DNA from 3 places in the Glutamicibacter sp. NPDC087831 genome. Region 1 is predicted to be linked to each of the others. Evidence: riboswitches for the same ligand, from Rfam matches in the RefSeq annotation. Region 1 holds a riboswitch; each other region holds the start of a gene.
The links. A riboswitch is a leader RNA that binds a small molecule or an ion and turns the genes downstream of it on or off. The one in region 1 is predicted to bind S-adenosylmethionine.
Positions count from the first base shown of each region.

Region 2: another riboswitch for S-adenosylmethionine. It lies ahead of ACIOJF_RS07850 (acyl-CoA dehydrogenase family protein); the one in region 1 lies ahead of ACIOJF_RS16450 (hypothetical protein).
Region 3: another riboswitch for S-adenosylmethionine. It lies ahead of ACIOJF_RS07110 (flavin reductase family protein); the one in region 1 lies ahead of ACIOJF_RS16450 (hypothetical protein).

Region 1 is NZ_JBIUVH010000006.1:43,181-48,843, reverse strand. It holds gene ACIOJF_RS16470 (APC family permease) at 1-637, opposite strand, end outside; gene ACIOJF_RS16465 (hypothetical protein) at 744-1,160, opposite strand; gene ACIOJF_RS16460 (helix-turn-helix domain-containing protein) at 1,297-1,863, opposite strand; gene ACIOJF_RS16455 (DinB family protein) at 1,997-2,584, shown strand; SAM riboswitch class IV at 2,652-2,765, shown strand; gene ACIOJF_RS16450 (hypothetical protein) at 2,781-3,047, shown strand; gene ACIOJF_RS16445 (VIT1/CCC1 transporter family protein) at 3,102-4,205, shown strand; gene ACIOJF_RS16440 (LOG family protein) at 4,269-5,459, opposite strand; gene ACIOJF_RS16435 (DEAD/DEAH box helicase) at 5,546-5,663, shown strand, end outside.
Region 2 is NZ_JBIUVH010000002.1:299,996-305,658, forward strand. It holds gene ACIOJF_RS07840 (ABC transporter permease) at 1-628, shown strand, start outside; gene ACIOJF_RS07845 (LLM class flavin-dependent oxidoreductase) at 628-2,064, shown strand; SAM riboswitch class I at 2,194-2,284, shown strand; gene ACIOJF_RS07850 (acyl-CoA dehydrogenase family protein) at 2,335-3,561, shown strand; gene ACIOJF_RS07855 (acyl-CoA dehydrogenase family protein) at 3,590-4,819, shown strand; gene ACIOJF_RS07860 (hypothetical protein) at 4,937-5,632, opposite strand.
Region 3 is NZ_JBIUVH010000002.1:130,726-136,388, forward strand. It holds gene ACIOJF_RS07095 (dihydrofolate reductase family protein) at 1-493, opposite strand, end outside; gene ACIOJF_RS07100 (PaaI family thioesterase) at 564-986, opposite strand; gene ACIOJF_RS07105 (long-chain-fatty-acid--CoA ligase) at 1,002-2,609, opposite strand; SAM riboswitch class IV at 2,987-3,103, shown strand; gene ACIOJF_RS07110 (flavin reductase family protein) at 3,198-3,698, shown strand; gene dnaB (replicative DNA helicase) at 4,767-5,663, shown strand, end outside.

The DNA.
Region 1 (5,663 bases):
CGAAGAAGCCGGCCACCCCGTTTTCGAAGAATGGTTCCATATTCCTGCTCTCGCCTCCGGTGAATGCGCCAGCAAGCAGCATTGCGCCGATGACGAAGAGGAAGAGCACCACGAAGGTCTGCACTACACCGGCGGTCTTGATGCCCCGGATGTTAATCCAGGTGATCGCTATCGCACCGGCGACACCGACCAGCGCCCAAGTCAGGTAGACCTCTGAGCCAGCGATCTCCCATAATCTGATCTGCGAAAGCTCCGGGAAGAGATAGAGCACGGATTTGGGCAGTGCCACTGCTTCAAAGGCCACGATCGTGATGTAGCCGCCGACGATGGCCCACGAACCGGCAAAAGACCAGCGGGCGCCCATGGCGCGCAGCAAGTAGTTGTGCTCACCGCCTGCTTTCGGCATGGCCGCAACGAGTTCGGCATAGGTCAGGCCGACTACTGCCATGATGCCACCGCCAACCAGCATGGCCAGCGTGGCTCCGAACGGGCCGGCGGTGGTGATCCAGTCGCCGGTGAGCACGACCCAGCCAAAGCCGATCATCGCGCCCACGCCTATGGCCAAGGCGTCCCAGCGGCCGAGGACCTGCTTGAGGCCTGGTTCTGCGGTGTGGTTCTTCGCGGTTTTTCCTGACATGGCAACCCCTTCTGGAAAGTTGGTCAGGATCACACTATGCAAAAACGCGCTTAAGGGTATTGGATGTTTTGACTACATTTCAGGCTATTTTGCCCAAATCGGGAGGCTAGGCCTCGCCGGAGCGCTTCTTGCTGGTTTTCACCAGCGCGCGGTCGACCTCGTGAATGCCCAGGCAGAAGCCTGCGGACATGACCAGCGATTTGATAGTCAGTTCGGAAAGGTCATCAGCTACGTACACCAGCTGGATCGGTCCGGCCAGGACCAGCAGGACACCTGTCCACAGCACATACGCCCACGAGGTGCGCGCCTGCGCCATCACCGGGAAGCGTGCCCGTCGGCGAATCGTCCGCACGCCAATGGTGACAATGACGACGGCCAGAATCGCGGCGCCAATGAAGAAGAAATTGCGTTGGGTGCGGATCCAGGTCAAGGTGGTGCCAATAAGAACGCCGAAAAGTATCGAAGCCCACCAGCTGATACTGCGCAGTTGATCTTGCGCAGCGGTTGGTTCGCCTGTCCTCACGCCTCTCCCATCACTGATTGTCCCGAGCGCCCGGAACAACGCATCGTTCCTAGAATACGCGGTTCATCTCCCCGCAGACGAACGCGCAGCCGCACTGCGCATGCCGTGCCATGGCAGCAAGCGCAAGGGATTGGCGTCATGAGAGGATCAGCGTCCAGGTAACCACGGCAACCTCATCAGAATCGTTTTCCCAGCTATGCGGTTCACGCCCGGGGAAGGTGATCGTATCGCCTGCTTCGAGTTCTACGCGCTGATCAGGCAATACCAGGATGAATTTTCCAGCGATCACGTGCAGCACTTCCAGCTCGCAATCCACCGAATACAGCTCCGCTTCACCGGTGCCCTTGGGCGCAATCTCGGCGCGAATCATCTGCACCCGCTTCTCGCTGCGCGGCGTGACCAGCTGCTCCGTGATGCCGTCACCGCCCAGGGAAACACGGGGTGCCTGCTCCAGTCGGACCAGTTTCGTTTCAGGAACCTCGAAGAGGGTACCGACCTCCATGCCCAGCACTTCGCACAACCGCAAAAGAGTGGAAACCGAAGGGCTGGTCAGGTCGCGCTCCACACGCGAGAGGAAACCCTTGGTCAGTCCGGATAGCTCGGCGACCTGGTCAATGGTCATACGCTGGGTCTGGCGCACCCCGCGCAGCCTCGCACCGATATTGATCGCGGCACCGGTTGGTTCAACTGGCAAGGTTTTCATCGTTTGGCTCCTCGACGTTTTCTGCAGCAACAACCGCAACCACTTTGGCTTCAAGGCCTGCGGGGCAAGTTTACCAATGGTAAACACACCGCGCCCTCTACCGCGAGACTGCAGCGCTCACTAGACTCTGCCCATGGACAGCACCAAGGACAAGCTCTGCGGGTACCTGAACGACGCGCGCGAGAATGCGATCTACAAGGCAGAAGGCCTCGCCGAACACCTGGCACGCACTCCGCTCACCCCTACAGGCACCCATATCCTGGGAGTACTGCACCATTTGGCGATCAATGAATACGAATATTTCGGCACCTGCCTCAAGCGCAGGGCCGATGACCGCTACGTTCGCGAATTCATTGCGCCGCATGATCCCGACGCGGATTTCCTCCCGCCAGCAGATATGGATGCGCAACAGCTGATCGGCCTGTATCGGAAAGCCATCGCCTTCGCCGATGAAGCCATCAGCGATCTGCCCCTGGACTGTCCCGTAGAGGTACCGTGGTGGGGGCCAGCTGGCAAAACCACCTTGGATCACCTGCTCATCCATGCGCTCGCCGAAACCTCCCGGCATGCAGGGCATCTGGATATTATCCGCGAGCAGCTCGATGGCCGCGCTGGCTGGACCGCGCAACTGGATCTGCTGCCCGACTACACCGCGGGGCAATGGGCCGAACAACGCGAGAAGCTGCAGCAACTGGCCAATGCCTTTGCCCCGGGCAGCTGAGCCGCAGTCATATTACGCATTCGGACTTCACCGCGCCCTGCCGCCGGCGGTACCATCGGAAATGTTGCTTCACGAGACGCGGCGCCAAGCTCCGACTGGCCGCGCACCAACCCCAAGTTCATGGGTGGTTCGGATGAGGAAGCGGTCCGCGCACCAACAGGTGCACGGGCAAGAGCTCGCAAGAGAGTTGACCTCCATGGCATATCCGATTCTGCCCGTCATCGACCGCCAGACCGGCCAAGTGCAGTTCAAGGCCGAGGGGCGCTGGCGCACCCGCTACGTTGCAGATCCGCTCAGGCTTGAACGGCTCATTGCCCGTTGCGCCCGCAGGCCGACCTATGATCCGGCCACTTCTGAATTGCAGCTGGTGCTGCCGGTAGCCGGAAATCCCGCGGGCAAGAGAATTGCTTTTAGCCTTGCCAAATTCCCAAGTGCAGGAGCCCTGACTAAACTGGGTGGTTGATCCGATCCACGGGTTTCATTGGAAAATCCATGTTCCAGGAGAGTCATCGTCGCGATGCCACAGCACCCAGAAACCGAACCTACCAAAGCGCAGATCCAGCGATGGCGCAAGTATCTCGCTGATGAAGTCGCCGAAGGCTCCATCTACAGGGCCCTCGCGGAAAAGAAAACCGGTCAAGAACGGCAAATCCTGCTGGGCCTTGCAGAGGCGGAAGCCCGCCACGAATCCCACTGGCGCGTCCTGCTCGGCGAGCATTTCAAGGAAGTCCGCCCGTCGCTGCGACGCACCATGCTGCGTTTCCTGGCATTGCATTTCGGTTCGGTCTTCGTGCTGGCCATGGCCCAGCGCTCCGAAAGCAGTTCGCCCTACCGCGACGACAAGGACGCCACCGCGCAGATGGCGGCCGACGAACAGGTCCACGAAGAGGTCGTCCGGGCGCTGGCTACAGCAGGCCGTGCGCGCCTTTCGGGCAACTTCCGCGCTGCGGTCTTCGGCGCCAACGACGGGCTGGTTTCCAACCTGGCGTTGATCATGGGTATCGGTGCGACCGGTGTTTCAGCGACCTTCGTGCTGTTCTCCGGTGTTGCCGGTTTGCTGGCCGGCGCACTGTCCATGGCAGCTGGCGAATACGTCTCGGTGCGTTCCCAGCGCGAGCTGCTGACCGCCTCGCGACCAACCCAGGTCACGCTAACCGCCGCCCCGAACCTCGATCTGGACGCCAACGAGCTGGTGCTGATCTACAAGGCCCGCGGAATGAGCGATGAAGATGCAGCGCACCGGGCCGCAGAACGCATGGGCCTGTTCACCTGCGATTGCAACCCCGACTTCTCGTTGAACCCGGAAGGCCGCGGCGAAGAACTCGAGAAGGAGCACCAGGAACTGGGGTCGGCCACCGGCGCGGCGGCCACCTCGTTCATCCTTTTCGCTTCCGGCGCGGTCGTGCCGATCCTGCCTTATATCCTTGGGCTCTCCGGCATGACCGCGATCCTCGTCTCGGTAGTCCTGGTAGGCGTGGCCCTGATGATCACCGGAGGGATCGTGGGACTGCTTTCCGGTGCCTCCCCGCTCAAGCGCGGCCTGCGCCAGCTAGCCATCGGCTGGGGCGCAGCGGCCATCACCTACTGCTTGGGCCTGATCTTCGACGTCAGCATCGGATAGCAGCCTGCTGCGATTCGAATGCCGGTACAGCTTTGGCTGTACCGGCATTTTCCATGCCGTGCTCTAGCTGTTCTCCGGCCGCCGGGTACGCCGGCGCAGGGTTTGCATGCTCTGGATGAACTCCATCGCTTCTTCGGCGGTATCCACCAGAGCAATCTTCTGTTCCATGACACGGTCCTTGGCCAGGGCCTGAAGCAGCGGCCAAGCAGGCAGATCCCTCGTCCAATAGTCCTTGCCGATCAGCACCATCGGCACCACGCGAGCACCGGTAGCGTAGTAGTTTTCGCAGGCATCCTGGAAGATTTCCTGCACCGTGCCGGCGGCCCCGGGCAGAACTACCAGCCCGCCGTTGGACTGCTCCAGCAAAATCGCTTCACGAATGGAATTGGTGAAGAACTTGGCAATCTGGGTGGCAAACAGATTCGGCGGCTCGTGGCCGTAGAACCAGGTTGGCACGCCCAGGGACTGCCGCTGGCTCGGGAAACGCTCCTTGACCATCAGCGCAGTTCTCGCCCAGCCGGTGCGCTGATGGATCGCATCTGGCGCTTCGGCCAGCATCTGCAATGCCGTAGCGACATCTTCTTGCCCGTAATCGGCCAGCCACGCACCGGCGTTGGCGGCTTCCATTGCGCCGGGGCCTCCACCGGTGGCGACCGCGTAGCCGGCCCGGGTAATCATGCGCCCAAGCTCCAAAGCTTGCGCATACTGCGCAGTGCCCCGGCTCATCGCATGCCCGCCCATCACCCCGATAATCGGGGTTTCCTTGAACGTGCCCTCGTACACCGCCGAGACCAGCGCCTGGCCAATGTGGTGATCATGCAGGGTTCTTGCCAGCGCATTGCTATCGCTATCGGAATTCACCGCTGCATGCTGCTGGGAGTACGCGTAGATCTTCGCATCAGGCACTTGCTCGTAGGTCTGCGTCCGGATCCCCGAGTACAACTCATGCGGCGAATACAAGCCGCGAGCCACCGTCTCGAAGGGAAGCTCCTCCCCCGAGCTCATGCACAGCCCGCCAGTGGCTTGCACGATCTGCGCTCCTTGCGCGGAATACTGGCAATCGATGAATAGCGCTTCGGAAAGATCCAAGGATTCCAGCACGGTATCCCGTTCGCGCAGATCAACACGGTGCACTCGCCAGCCTTTTCCGCGTGCGCGGTGGGAAGCCAGCGCTTCGGCTGCGAGACGGTCGAATTCAACGAGCGTCGTTATGTTCACTGCGCGTGCTGGAAGGTAGGGCCACACTTGGGACATGCGTCAACGCTACGTCATAGATAGTGATTATTCACAGAAAGGCCCTTCAACTTTCGCGAAGGCCCGGAACGTGAAACGATGAGAGGATGATTGAATCTGTTCCACCAACCATTGATGCCCGCCACTTATTGGCTTTTCTGGGCAACGTTCCTTTCTTCTATGGAAAGAACCTGGCTGCAGAAGCAAATTCCGTGGTTGACGTGG
Region 2 (5,663 bases), on a different contig from region 1:
CGGCGGCGGCGCACCGATCTACCTGTCGGCGCCCCTGGTGCCGGACGGTTTTGCCGTGATCGGGCGCGGATACTTCCTGGGCATTGACGCCGCCATCGTCAACGCGGTCTCCATCTCCCTGGTGGTGGCCCTGCTGCTTGGCATCACCCGCTACGGGCGGAAGCTGACCATGGCCGGCGAACAGCCGAGCGCCGCAAGAATATCTGGCCTGCGGACCAATGCGCTGATCGCCAGCGCCTACCTGTTGTGCGCGGTGATCGCCGGATTCGCCGGAGTGGTGCTGGCAGCACGCTCCAACGGATATGTCCCGGGCAGCGGACAGGCCTATCTGATGGATGCCATTGGCGCGGTCTTCATCGGGGCAACCATCAGCCGCTACGGGCGAGTGTCCGTGGGCGGAACGCTGATCGGCGTGGTGATTTTTGGCCTGCTGGATAACGGGCTGAACCTGATTGGCCTGTCCTTCTTCTGGCAAGACCTGGCCCGAGGGCTGGTTCTCCTGTCCATCCTGCTCGCCGCCGTGGTGCTCGGGAGGGCCAAGAGTCGGCCGGCCACCGGCATCTTCGCGCTATTGCGCACGACCAAGCATCAGGCACTGACGAACACCGCGAAGGGAAACAGAAAATAATGGGCAAGCGCATCCACCTTAACGCCTTTGACATGACCTGCGTCAGCCACCAGAGCCCTGGGCTGTGGCGGCACCCGCAGAATCGAGCCGACGAATACAACACCCTTGAATACTGGGTGGATCTGGCCAAGACCCTGGAGCGCGGTGGCTTTGATGCCCTGTTCCTCGCCGATGTACTTGGCATCTATGACGTGTACCAGAATTCCAGCGGTCCAGCCTTGCTCGATGCCGACCAGGTGCCACTGAACGATCCCTTCATGCAGGTTTCCGCCATGGCCGCGGCCACGAAGAATCTCGGTTTCGCGGTGACCAGCGCGCTGACCTATGAGCGACCCTACGCGCTGGCCCGGAAGTTCTCCTCGCTGGACCACCTCACCCGCGGGCGCATCGGTTGGAACGTGGTGACTAGCTACTTGGAGTCGGCGGCCCGCAATCTGGGCATGGCCAGGCAGCTGGATCACGACGCCCGCTACGACATTGCCGATGAATTCATGGACGTGGTCTACAAGCTCTGGGAGGGATCATGGGAGGAAGACGCGGTTCTCAAGGACCGCGAACGTGGCGTCTACACCGACCCTTCCAAGGTGCATCCGATTAACCATCACGGCCAGTACTTCAACGTGCCGGGCATCCATCTTTCCGAGCCTTCCATCCAGCGCACCCCGGCGATCTTCCAAGCGGGCGCTTCTTCGCGCGGCCGGCGCTTTGGCGCGCAGCATGCCGAGGGCATCTTCCTGAATTCGATCAATACCGCGGTCACCCGCCGCCAGACCGATGCGATCCGCGATGAGTTCGAACTGGTGGGTCGGCCCCGGGACGCCGCCAAAATCTATGCGCTGATGACCACTGTGGTGGCTGATTCAGACGCGCAGGCGCAGAAGCTCTACCGCGAATACCAGTCCTATGCCTCGCGCGAAGGTGCCATGGCATTCTATGGCGGGTGGTCGGGCTTGGACCTGAGCCAGTACGCGCCGGATGAGGAGCTGCAATATCTGGAAACCAACGCGGCGCGATCGGCGGTATCGATTTTCACTACAGCGAATCCGCAGCAGAAGTGGACCCCGAATGCCATCGCCGACTACCTCGGAGTTGGCGGCATCGGACCGGTGCTCGTCGGTTCGCCGGAAACCGTGGCGGACGAAATCGAGCGTTGGGTGGATGAATCAGGATTGGACGGGATCAACTTGGCCTATGCCATCACCCCAGGTTCCTTCGAGCAGTTCACCGATCTGGTGGTTCCCGAGTTGCGGAAGCGCGGAAGAACTTGGGCAGGATACGAAGGCAACACCCTGCGCGAATATCTGGCGGGTCCCGGCACGACGCGAGTGGCTGACGATCACCCGGCAGCCGCCTATCGCGGGGCTTATGCGGGAAAGGCCTCGGCAGCGGAATCCCAAGCGAGCCAAACACCTGAAGCTGTACTAGGCGCCCGGTGACACATGAGGAAATATGACGGCCACTGAGGCCCCTGTGAAGGCCTCGAAAATGTCGATTCATGACGATGTTCCGTCCTATGACATCTTCCCTGCCAAGCGGAGGCCGTCGGTGCTTCACTGATGGAGAACAACCCATCCAGAGCGGCTGAGAGACCTGGCTCCGAGACGCCGCAGCAAGCCTGCACTCCGCAGGTAGTGCTAACGCCAGGTTCGATGGATCCGCAGATTTTCTGCATCCTTCGGAATCCATAGCCCAAGAGGAGAACGAAGATGACTGTACTGGATACCCAATTGCCGCGCGTGCCCTACACCGGCACTGCTGATGAAGCTGAACTGGCTCATTGGCGCGACGTCGCCCAGCAAGTAGCTGACAAGCTGGCGGCTGACGCGCTCGAACGCGACCGAAAGAACGCCCAGCCTTTCGCCGAAGTGCAGCTGCTGCGCGAAGCCGGGTTGCTCAATCTCTTGGTGCCTGCAGAATTCGGCGGAGCCGGAGCCCATTGGGAAACGGCTTTCGAAGCGGTCCGCATACTGGCCGCAGCCGATGGCTCCATCTCGCAGTTGCTGGCTTACCACTACATCAACCAGTCCGGCATTGCGTTCTACGCCCCAGCAGAAGCGCAAGGGGCATGGTGGCAGCGCACCGTGGAAGGTGGCTGGCTCTGGGGCGATTCGGTGAATCCAGTTGATCCGGATTTGACGCTGAGCGCCGAAGGGGACGGCTACCGACTGAATGGAGCCAAGCGATTCTCCACGGGTTCCGGTGTTGGCGAGGTCATCGTCATCAACGCGCTGGTCCAGGGCGGAGAATACGACGGGCAGATTCTCGCGTTGGTTCTGTCACGCGATATCGATGGCTTGGAAATCGTTGACGACTGGGACTACCTGGGACAGCGGCTGAGCGCGTCGAATTCCTTGAAGTTCCACAACGTGCGGCTCGAAGCAGGGGACTTGCTGGGATTCGTCACCGATGAACCGGTCTCCACCCTGCTTACCCCCGGTATCCAGCTGGCCTTCGCCAACTTCTACCTGGGCATCGCCCAGGGAGCACTGGAGCGCGGCAAGCAGATCTTGCTGGGCCGCAAGAACGCCTGGCTGTTCTCGCAGGCAGAGACCTACTCGCAGGACCCGATCTTCCAGCGCACCGTCGGAGAGCTCAAAGCCCGCACTGCAGCAGTGGCGGCGCTGACCGAGAAGCTGGGCCGGAAATTCGATGCCCTGCTCTCGAAGGCCGGGGAAGTCACCCAGCCCGAACGAGCGGCGTTGGCCGTGGAAATTGCTGAAGCCAAGGTGGTCTCCACTGAGGTGGGAGTGGATGTGGCGAACCGGATCTTCGAGGTGACCGGTTCATCTTCGACTGCGAACTCGGTGGGCCTGGACCTGTACTGGCGCAATGTGCGCACCCATTCGCTGCACGACCCAGTGGACTACAAGAAGATCGAGGTCGGCGCCTACTTCCTGCGCGGAGAGTCCCAGCCGCTCTCGCTGTACACCTAAGAAAACTTCTCCCGGATTGGACTGAACGATGACTGTACTTGCAACTGGCAATCGACTCGCAGGCCTCAAAAACCGCTTCGCACCGCTCTTCGCGCGCATTGCGCAGGGTGCAGCTGAACGCGACCGCACCGGCGAATTGCCCTACCAGCAGGTCGCGGACCTGGCCGCTGCCGGCTTTGGCGCGGTTCGGGTCCCGGAATCGCACGGGGGTGCCGGTGCTACGCTGCCCGAACTCTTCGAGCTCTTCGTGGATCTCGCGGCGGCGGATTCCAATATTGCCCAAGCGCTGCGCGCTCACTTCGCCTTCGTCGAGGACCGTCTGGTTGCGGCCCCCGGTCAGGGGCGCGACAAGTGGCTGGCCCGCTTCGTGGCGGGAGAACTGGTGGGCAACTCCTGGACCGAGGTCGGCACCGTCAAGGTCGGGGACGTGATCACCAAGGTCACCCCGGACGGCGAGGGAAGATTCAAGCTCAACGGCACCAAGTACTACTCCACCGGCTCGATCTTCGCCGACTGGCTCGATACCTACGCAGAGCGCACCGACACCGGAAAGCGCGTGATCGCCGCAGTCAACCGCCACCAGCCCGGCGTCGAGCTGGCCGATGACTGGGATGGCTTCGGCCAGCGCACCACGGGTACCGGCACCTCCACCTTCACCGATGCGATTGTCGCCGAAGAAGACCTCATCGACTTCGATACGCGTTTCAAGTACCAGACAGCTTTCTACCAGCAGGTGCTGCTCGCTGTTCTGGCCGGCTCCGCCAAAGCAGCCGAGCGCGACTTCGCCGCCGAGCTGAAGGCGCGCAAGCGGACCTTCAGCCATGCCGCGGCCAATCTGGCGGCCGAAGACCCGCAGCTGCTGCAGGTGATCGGCGAGGTCTCCGCGGCGGCCTTCGCTGCCGCGGCAACGGTGGAACGAGTGTCGACGGCATTGCAGGGAGCCTATGAAACTGCGCAGGCGCTGCACACCGGCGAGGTGACCGGGGAAGAGGACGAAGCAGCCAACGATGCGGCAGAGCTGGCCAGCGCCCAGGCGCAGGTGGTGCTCACGCCATTGGTCCTCAACGCAATCACCCACGCTTTCGATGCGCTGGCCGCCAGCGCCACGAGCGTTACCAAGAACCTGGACCGGCACTGGCGCAATGCCCGTACCGCCGGCAACCACAACCCCTGGGTGTTCAAGGCGCGGTTGATTGGCGACCTGGCGGTCAATGGCACCGAGCTTCCGCGCGTGTGGGCGATTGGTGCATCAAAGTAGATTCCATGGTCTTGCGGGTCCAGCATTCTTTGCCGATGCTGGGCCCGTGGTCGTCGGCCCGGGGCAATTGATCGACCATCGTTCCAGTCGCCTGACGGATAGCTGCCGGCCTTGGCCCTAGCGCACCTGGGTAACCGTGCCACTTGCGATATGGAAGATATCCAAGTCGCGGGGCACGAAGAGGCCGCCAGAAAACTGTTTCGAAGCCCGCTGCCAAACTTCCATTCCAGATCCAGCGGGAACCAAATGATGCAGCGCCAAGTTCCGTGCTCCAGCCCGCTGGGCGATTCGACCTGCGTCTTCTGCGGTGGTGTGCGCGCGCTGATGATGTCCCATGCTCGCTTCCAGTTCGGAGGATGAAGCATGCGGGTAGCTACGAGCCATGGCCTCCAGATCAATAGCTTCATGGAACAGCAAGTCGCAGCCTTTGGACAGGCGCGCAAGATTTGCGCTTGGCGCTGTATCGCCGGAAACCACGACCGATCCATATCTCGAATCAAAGCGGAATGCGAATGCCGGAGCGATAGGTTGGTGCTGGACCAGGATAGCGCTAATTTTTACATGCCGATCAGCGTATATTTCAAAAGGCGCCATGTCCGGATGGTTGCTGTGGTTGGGGTGGAAGCCTGTGCCGGCGGGAATCTCGATATCTACGCCATGGAAAATATCCGAAATATCAGGTGCCGCCGAATCCCGTCGGCGATCGTTGAGATCTGTCGCATGGGCGCGCAGCAGCAAGTTGACCATGGCGTTGGTCCCGGGTGTGGGCGACTGCGGAAATATGGCTTCCGGCTCTTCGGCCGCTGTCTGCATCGAGGGCAGCACTCCTCGATCACCCGGTCCG
Region 3 (5,663 bases), on a different contig from region 1:
CGACCCCGCCAAGTACCGGGGCAGAACCGCTATGCCCGGTCAGTACCGGGAAGATGGTCACCTGGATGAAGTCCACAAGACCTGCCGCCAGCAGGGAATGGTTCATCGCCAAGCAGCCGTGGGAGCGCAGCGGCACATCTGAAGCTTCCTTGAGCTGTGCGACGACTTCCAGTGCATCAGCTCGCTCCAGCGTGGGGTTTGGCCAGGACAGCGGCTCTTCCAGGGTGGTGGAGATGACGGTGGCGGGCTTGTCGTGCAGGGCCACACCCCACGCGTCTTCAACCTCGGGATTCGCCTCGATTTCTGCCCAGAAGCGGCTGAAGAGACGGAAGGTGTTGGCTCCGAAAACCATGCGGCAAGCCGGAGTGTAGAGCGCGAGGCGGTGAGCTAACAGCTCTGGCCCCTGTTTTCCCCAGTAGCCGCCCCAATCGCCGGCGGCGCTGCCGAAGCCATCGAGGCTGCTGAACACATCGAAGGTATAGGTCGCACTCATGGCGAATCTCCTGGAGCTTGAGCGTTAGATGCCATCTACCGTACGCCCGTGCTCGCGGTGTGAAAACCAGCTAGGCCGGATTCTCAGGCAAATCCACATTCTGGGTGCGCAACTGGCCGCGGGATAGCTGCTTGCCGGTGGATTCATCGGTGATGATGACCTCCCAGAGCTGCTGGGTGCGCCCTTGGAGTAGCGCGGTGGCGATCACCTGGACCCGTGCTCCGGTGGAAGGGCGCAGGAAGTCGGTGGCGTTGTGCACGCCGACTGCGAATTGCCCGCGTTCGGCCACCGCGTAGCTGGCGCCCACCGATCCTGCGCTCTCGATGATCGAGGTGTACACGCCGCCATGGACTACGCCCCAGGGGGTGTGGTGGTTCTCGTCCAACTGCGCGTGGCCGCGTACTTCAGTGGCTGTGATTTCATCGAATTCCAGTCCGATGCTTTCGCTGAAACGGCTGGACTTGTTGGGAATCCGTGGTGCTGGGTTATCCAATTGGTGATCCTCGGGCTAGTTCGGTGTGCTGGCTTCTAGCGCCTGGGCGCGCAGGACATTCTTCTGCACCTTACCAGTGGAGGTGCGCGGCAGATCCTGCGGGAAGACGATGGTGCGCGGCACCTTGAAACCGGCCAGCTTTTCGCGGGCGAATTCAATCAGCGTTTGCGCGTCCAGGGAGGATCCGCTGGCGCGGATGACATATGCCACCGGACGCTCGCCCCATTTCTCGTCCGCTATGCCGATGACGGCCAGGTCCAGCACCTCAGGGTGCGAGGCCAGCGCCTGCTCCACCTCGATGGTGGAGATGTTCTCGCCGCCGGAAATGATGATGTCCTTGGCCCGGTCGCGCACCTGGATGTAGCCATCCGGGTGCATGACACCCAGATCGCCGGTGTGGAACCAGCCGCCATGGAAAGCTTGGGTAGTGGCCGCTTCATCGCGGTAGTAGCCGATCATGACGTTATTGCCGCGCAGCACGATTTCGCCCATGGTCTGTCCATCCGCCGGGACATCGTTCATGTTCTCGTCAACAATGCGTGCGGACTCGGCGGTAATCATGCCAACGCCTTGGCGGGCGAGCTTCGCGGCCCGGTCCGGGCCATCGAGGGCATCCCACTCATCCTGGTACTCGCACACCGTGTACGGTCCGTATACCTCGGTGAGGCCATATACATGGACTACCTCGATGCCCAGCTTCTGCAGCTTGGAGATGATTGCCGGGGACGGGGGAGCTCCTGCGGTGGTGATGCGCAGTGGCGCATCGAGCTGGTGGGCGCGGGTGGAGTCGGCGATGATGGAGCAGACGGTCGGAGCGCCGCACAAGTGGGTGGTTCCAAGATTCTCGATGGCATCCCAAACGGAATCTTCGCGCACGCCGCGCAGGCACAGGTGGGTTCCTCCCGCTGCGGTGACGGCCCATGGAGTGCACCAGCCGTTGCAGTGGAACATCGGCAGGGTCCACAAGTAGCGGGTCTTGGCCGTGAAGCCCTGGTGGTGCGCTTCGCCCAACGAGTTCAGGTAGCTGCCGCGGTGCGAGTAGAGCACGCCCTTCGGCTTGCCGGTGGTGCCCGACGTGTAATTGAGAGTGATCGGAGCCCGCTCATCGGCGATGGCGTAGGGAAGTCTTTCATCCGAGGCTTGTGCGATTAGCTCGTCCAAGGTGGCGTCCACGGGCACGTCCGGACGTTCTCCGGCGTACTGGTCATCGGTGATCTCGATGAGCGCCTCCAGCGTTGGGTTCTCGCGGCGCAGGGTCTTCGTGTTCTCCAACAGCTCTGTGTCGGCAAGCATCAGCTTGGCAGCAGAATGATCAATGATGTATTGCAGCTCGTGGGCCGAGAGTCGGGTGTTCAGGGCAACGAGGACTGCGCCTGACAGCGGTACGGCGTAATGCGCCATGAGCATTTCGGGAGTATTCGGTGCCAGCACGGCCACGCGGTCGCCCGGCTCAATGCGAGCCTTCAGCGCCTGGGCAAAGCGGTGCACCCGTGCTTCGAATTCTTCATAGGAGAAGATGCGAGTTCCATGGATGACGGCGGTCTTCTTCGGATAGGCCTCGACTGTGCGTTCCAAGAAACGCAGTGGGGTCAATTCTGAATGGTTGGCCTGAATCTCTACCATGGTGTGGCTATTCCTCAATCGTCATCGATGGTTACGGAGAACAATAAGCAGGAGTGTGACTCAATGCACTCCATGACCAATAGTGGCATGAACCTCAGCGTCATGCCGGGAAACCAAGTTTCATTACGGTGGGCGGTAGGGGATTCGCGCCAGGGCCCCGAGCCCAGGGGAGGCGTTAGTGTTCTGCCGAATCAAGGGCGGCGGAAGCCTGCTGCGATCATGGGGGCCGAGGGGTTCAAGAAGCGCGGCGCATAGCGAATAAAAGGCTGCCCAAGGACTTCTGGTGGGGCCTTGGATCGAATATTGCGTCGAATATTGCGATTTGCGAAGTGAAATGTTTGACGGCTGTTCGTCATGAGCCATATCGTTTTAAACAGAATCAAGAGCATCAGCTATAAGCCCTGGCTTGCTGATCGGCAACCCTCTCAACGGTAGTGGGGTGCTCCAGGTGAGGATTCGGTTCCACGCAAAATGTGCTGGAACAAGTACCGCACACGGCGCGGAACTTCAGCCCAAGCGGCTTCGAGTAACGAGAAGCCAATGCTTGCAGGCTACTGCGCGGTGGGCAAGACCCAAAGGAATCGAGCCATGTCATTGAATCTTGAACTTGACCCGTTGACCCTGCGCAAGGTTTTCGCTCAGCATCCATCAGGGGTAGCCGCCCTCTGTGCAGAACTGGATGGCGTGAAGACGGGACTTGTCGCTTCATCGTTTACCGTGGGAGTTTCCCTCGAACCTGCACTGGTGATGTTCGCCGTGCAGAAGTCCTCGAACACTTGGCCAAAGCTGCGCGAAGCTGGCCGCATTGGCGTCTCGGTGCTGAGCGAACGCAATGATGGTGTCTGCGCTCAGATTGCCTCGAAAAATGGCGACCGGTTCCGCGGAATCGATACCTATTCCTCGGATCAGGGCGCGCTCTTCGTCAACGACTCAACGTTGTGGTTGGAGACTTCGATCTACAACGAGGTCGAAGCGGGGGATCACTGGGTAGTCCTGATGGAAGTCCACGGGCACCGCACCTCCGAGCACTCGCCACAGATCTTCCATGATTCGCGGTTCCATTCGCTGCCGATTCCTGAGCTCGTATAAGCGCTTCGCATCTTCCAAAGCTCCGGCCAGATCAAAACATCGATCTGGCCGGAGCTTTTTGAATTCCGGTTAGGCGGGTTGAGCCGTTCCCCGCAGCCCTCGACACCGGCAATGCCCGTTCTCTCACGCCACCCAGAAGACGTGGCAAGATGGCTGGCAATCTCATGGCCTGCCTTCTTGGGCCAGCTGCCCCAGGCATTTGGCGATAACCTCGTCATCAAAGTATCTGTCGCGAGAAACCTTGAACTCGCCATATCCGCCACCCGTCTGGGCCGTCGAACAGAACCACGCAGATAGCTCATGGATCCTCGCTGCACGCTGGACCAGAGCGGCAGAGAATTGCCGGCAACCCTCGCATGGGGCTTCCGAGCCATGCAAAGGCTGCGCATCACAAATGAAACCGGCGCTTTATGGCGTCTTCACTGGCGCGCGTCGCGGACGCGAAGTGGCGAGAGTGCGCCGGCAGCCCAGTCGCTGATCCAGGTTCGCCCGCCGAGTCGTTGCACACATTAAGTTATCCACCGCCCCCGAACGCAGAAACCCTAGCCGATTGTGGACTACTGGAAGATCCGGCCTTGCTGGCGAATTTAATCCACGGTGACTTAGGGTTTTGTAAATTCACCAGTATCCACAAGGTTATCCACAAAACTGTGGACAAGACGTGGGCAAATGTGTACAAAGGCTGAAAAACCCCGGGAACTGGGCGATTAAGGGTGTTGATAACCTTGGGTCGGTTGGCGTGAGCTTCAATGAATTAAGTTTCTGTCCACAGGTGTGCGAATACAAACAACCAAGTCAACAGATATTAATGATACGTAGAGTGGGGTAATCCACAGAGTTCTCCCCAGACTGTGAACAGGGAAGTCCACAGGTAGAGGAGTGTTATCCACATATTCTGTGGATAATGAGGTTTACGCCTGTTAATAACAGCCCTAGTGTTGGGTTCGGGAGAGAAATATCCACAGGCGCCTGACATCCAAATGTCCGTATCGACTGACACGATGAAGCGTTGCCATGAGGCAAGGATAATTTTTCCCAGCGGGTCAATAGGGGATGGAAGTGTCTGCAATGAGTGCTGAGCCGGTTTACGAAGGACGAGATTCCGACGCAGGGCGCAAGCCGCCACAGGATATCGAGGCCGAGATGTCGGTCCTCGGTGGCATGATGCTCTCCAAGGACGCCATTGCTGACGTCGTTGAATCCATTCGCGGCACCGACTTCTACCGTCCCTCCCACGAATCGATTTACGAGGCGATTGTCGACCTCTACGGTCGTGGCGAACCAGCCGATGCGGTCACCGTAGCCGACTTGCTGACCAAGCGCGGCGAAATCTCGCGCATTGGTGGCGCCGCCTACCTTCACAATCTCATCCAGCAGGTTCCAACTGCAGCCAACGCCGGGTACTACGCAGAAATTGTGCGCGAACGCGCCGTGCTGCGCCGATTGGTTGACGCTGGAACGCGTATTGTCCAGATGGGCTACTCGCCAGATGGTGAAGTTGACGCAATCGTCAACGAAGCCCAGGCAGAGGTCTACAAGGTGGCCGAGAACCGCAGCAGTGAAGACTACGTGCGACTTTCGGACATCATCGAAGACACCGTTGATGAAATCGAGAACGCGGCCAACGCGGGCGATGGCATTACCGGTGTGCCCACCGGATTCTATGAATTCGACGAGCTGACCCAGGGCCTGAAGGGCGGCCAGATGATCATCATCGCCGCCCGTCCTGCGGTGGGCAAGTCAACCTTCGCGCTGGACTTCGCCCGTTCTGCTGCCATCAAGCACAATATGGCCACCGTGTTCTTCTCCTTGGAAATGGGCCGCAATGAAATTGCGATGCGCCTGCTCTCGGCCGAAGCATCCATCCAGCTCCAGGATCTGCGCAAGGGCTCGGTGGAAGACGCACAGTGGACCAAGATCGCCACGACCATGGGCCGGCTGAACGAAGCCCCGTTGTTCATTGAT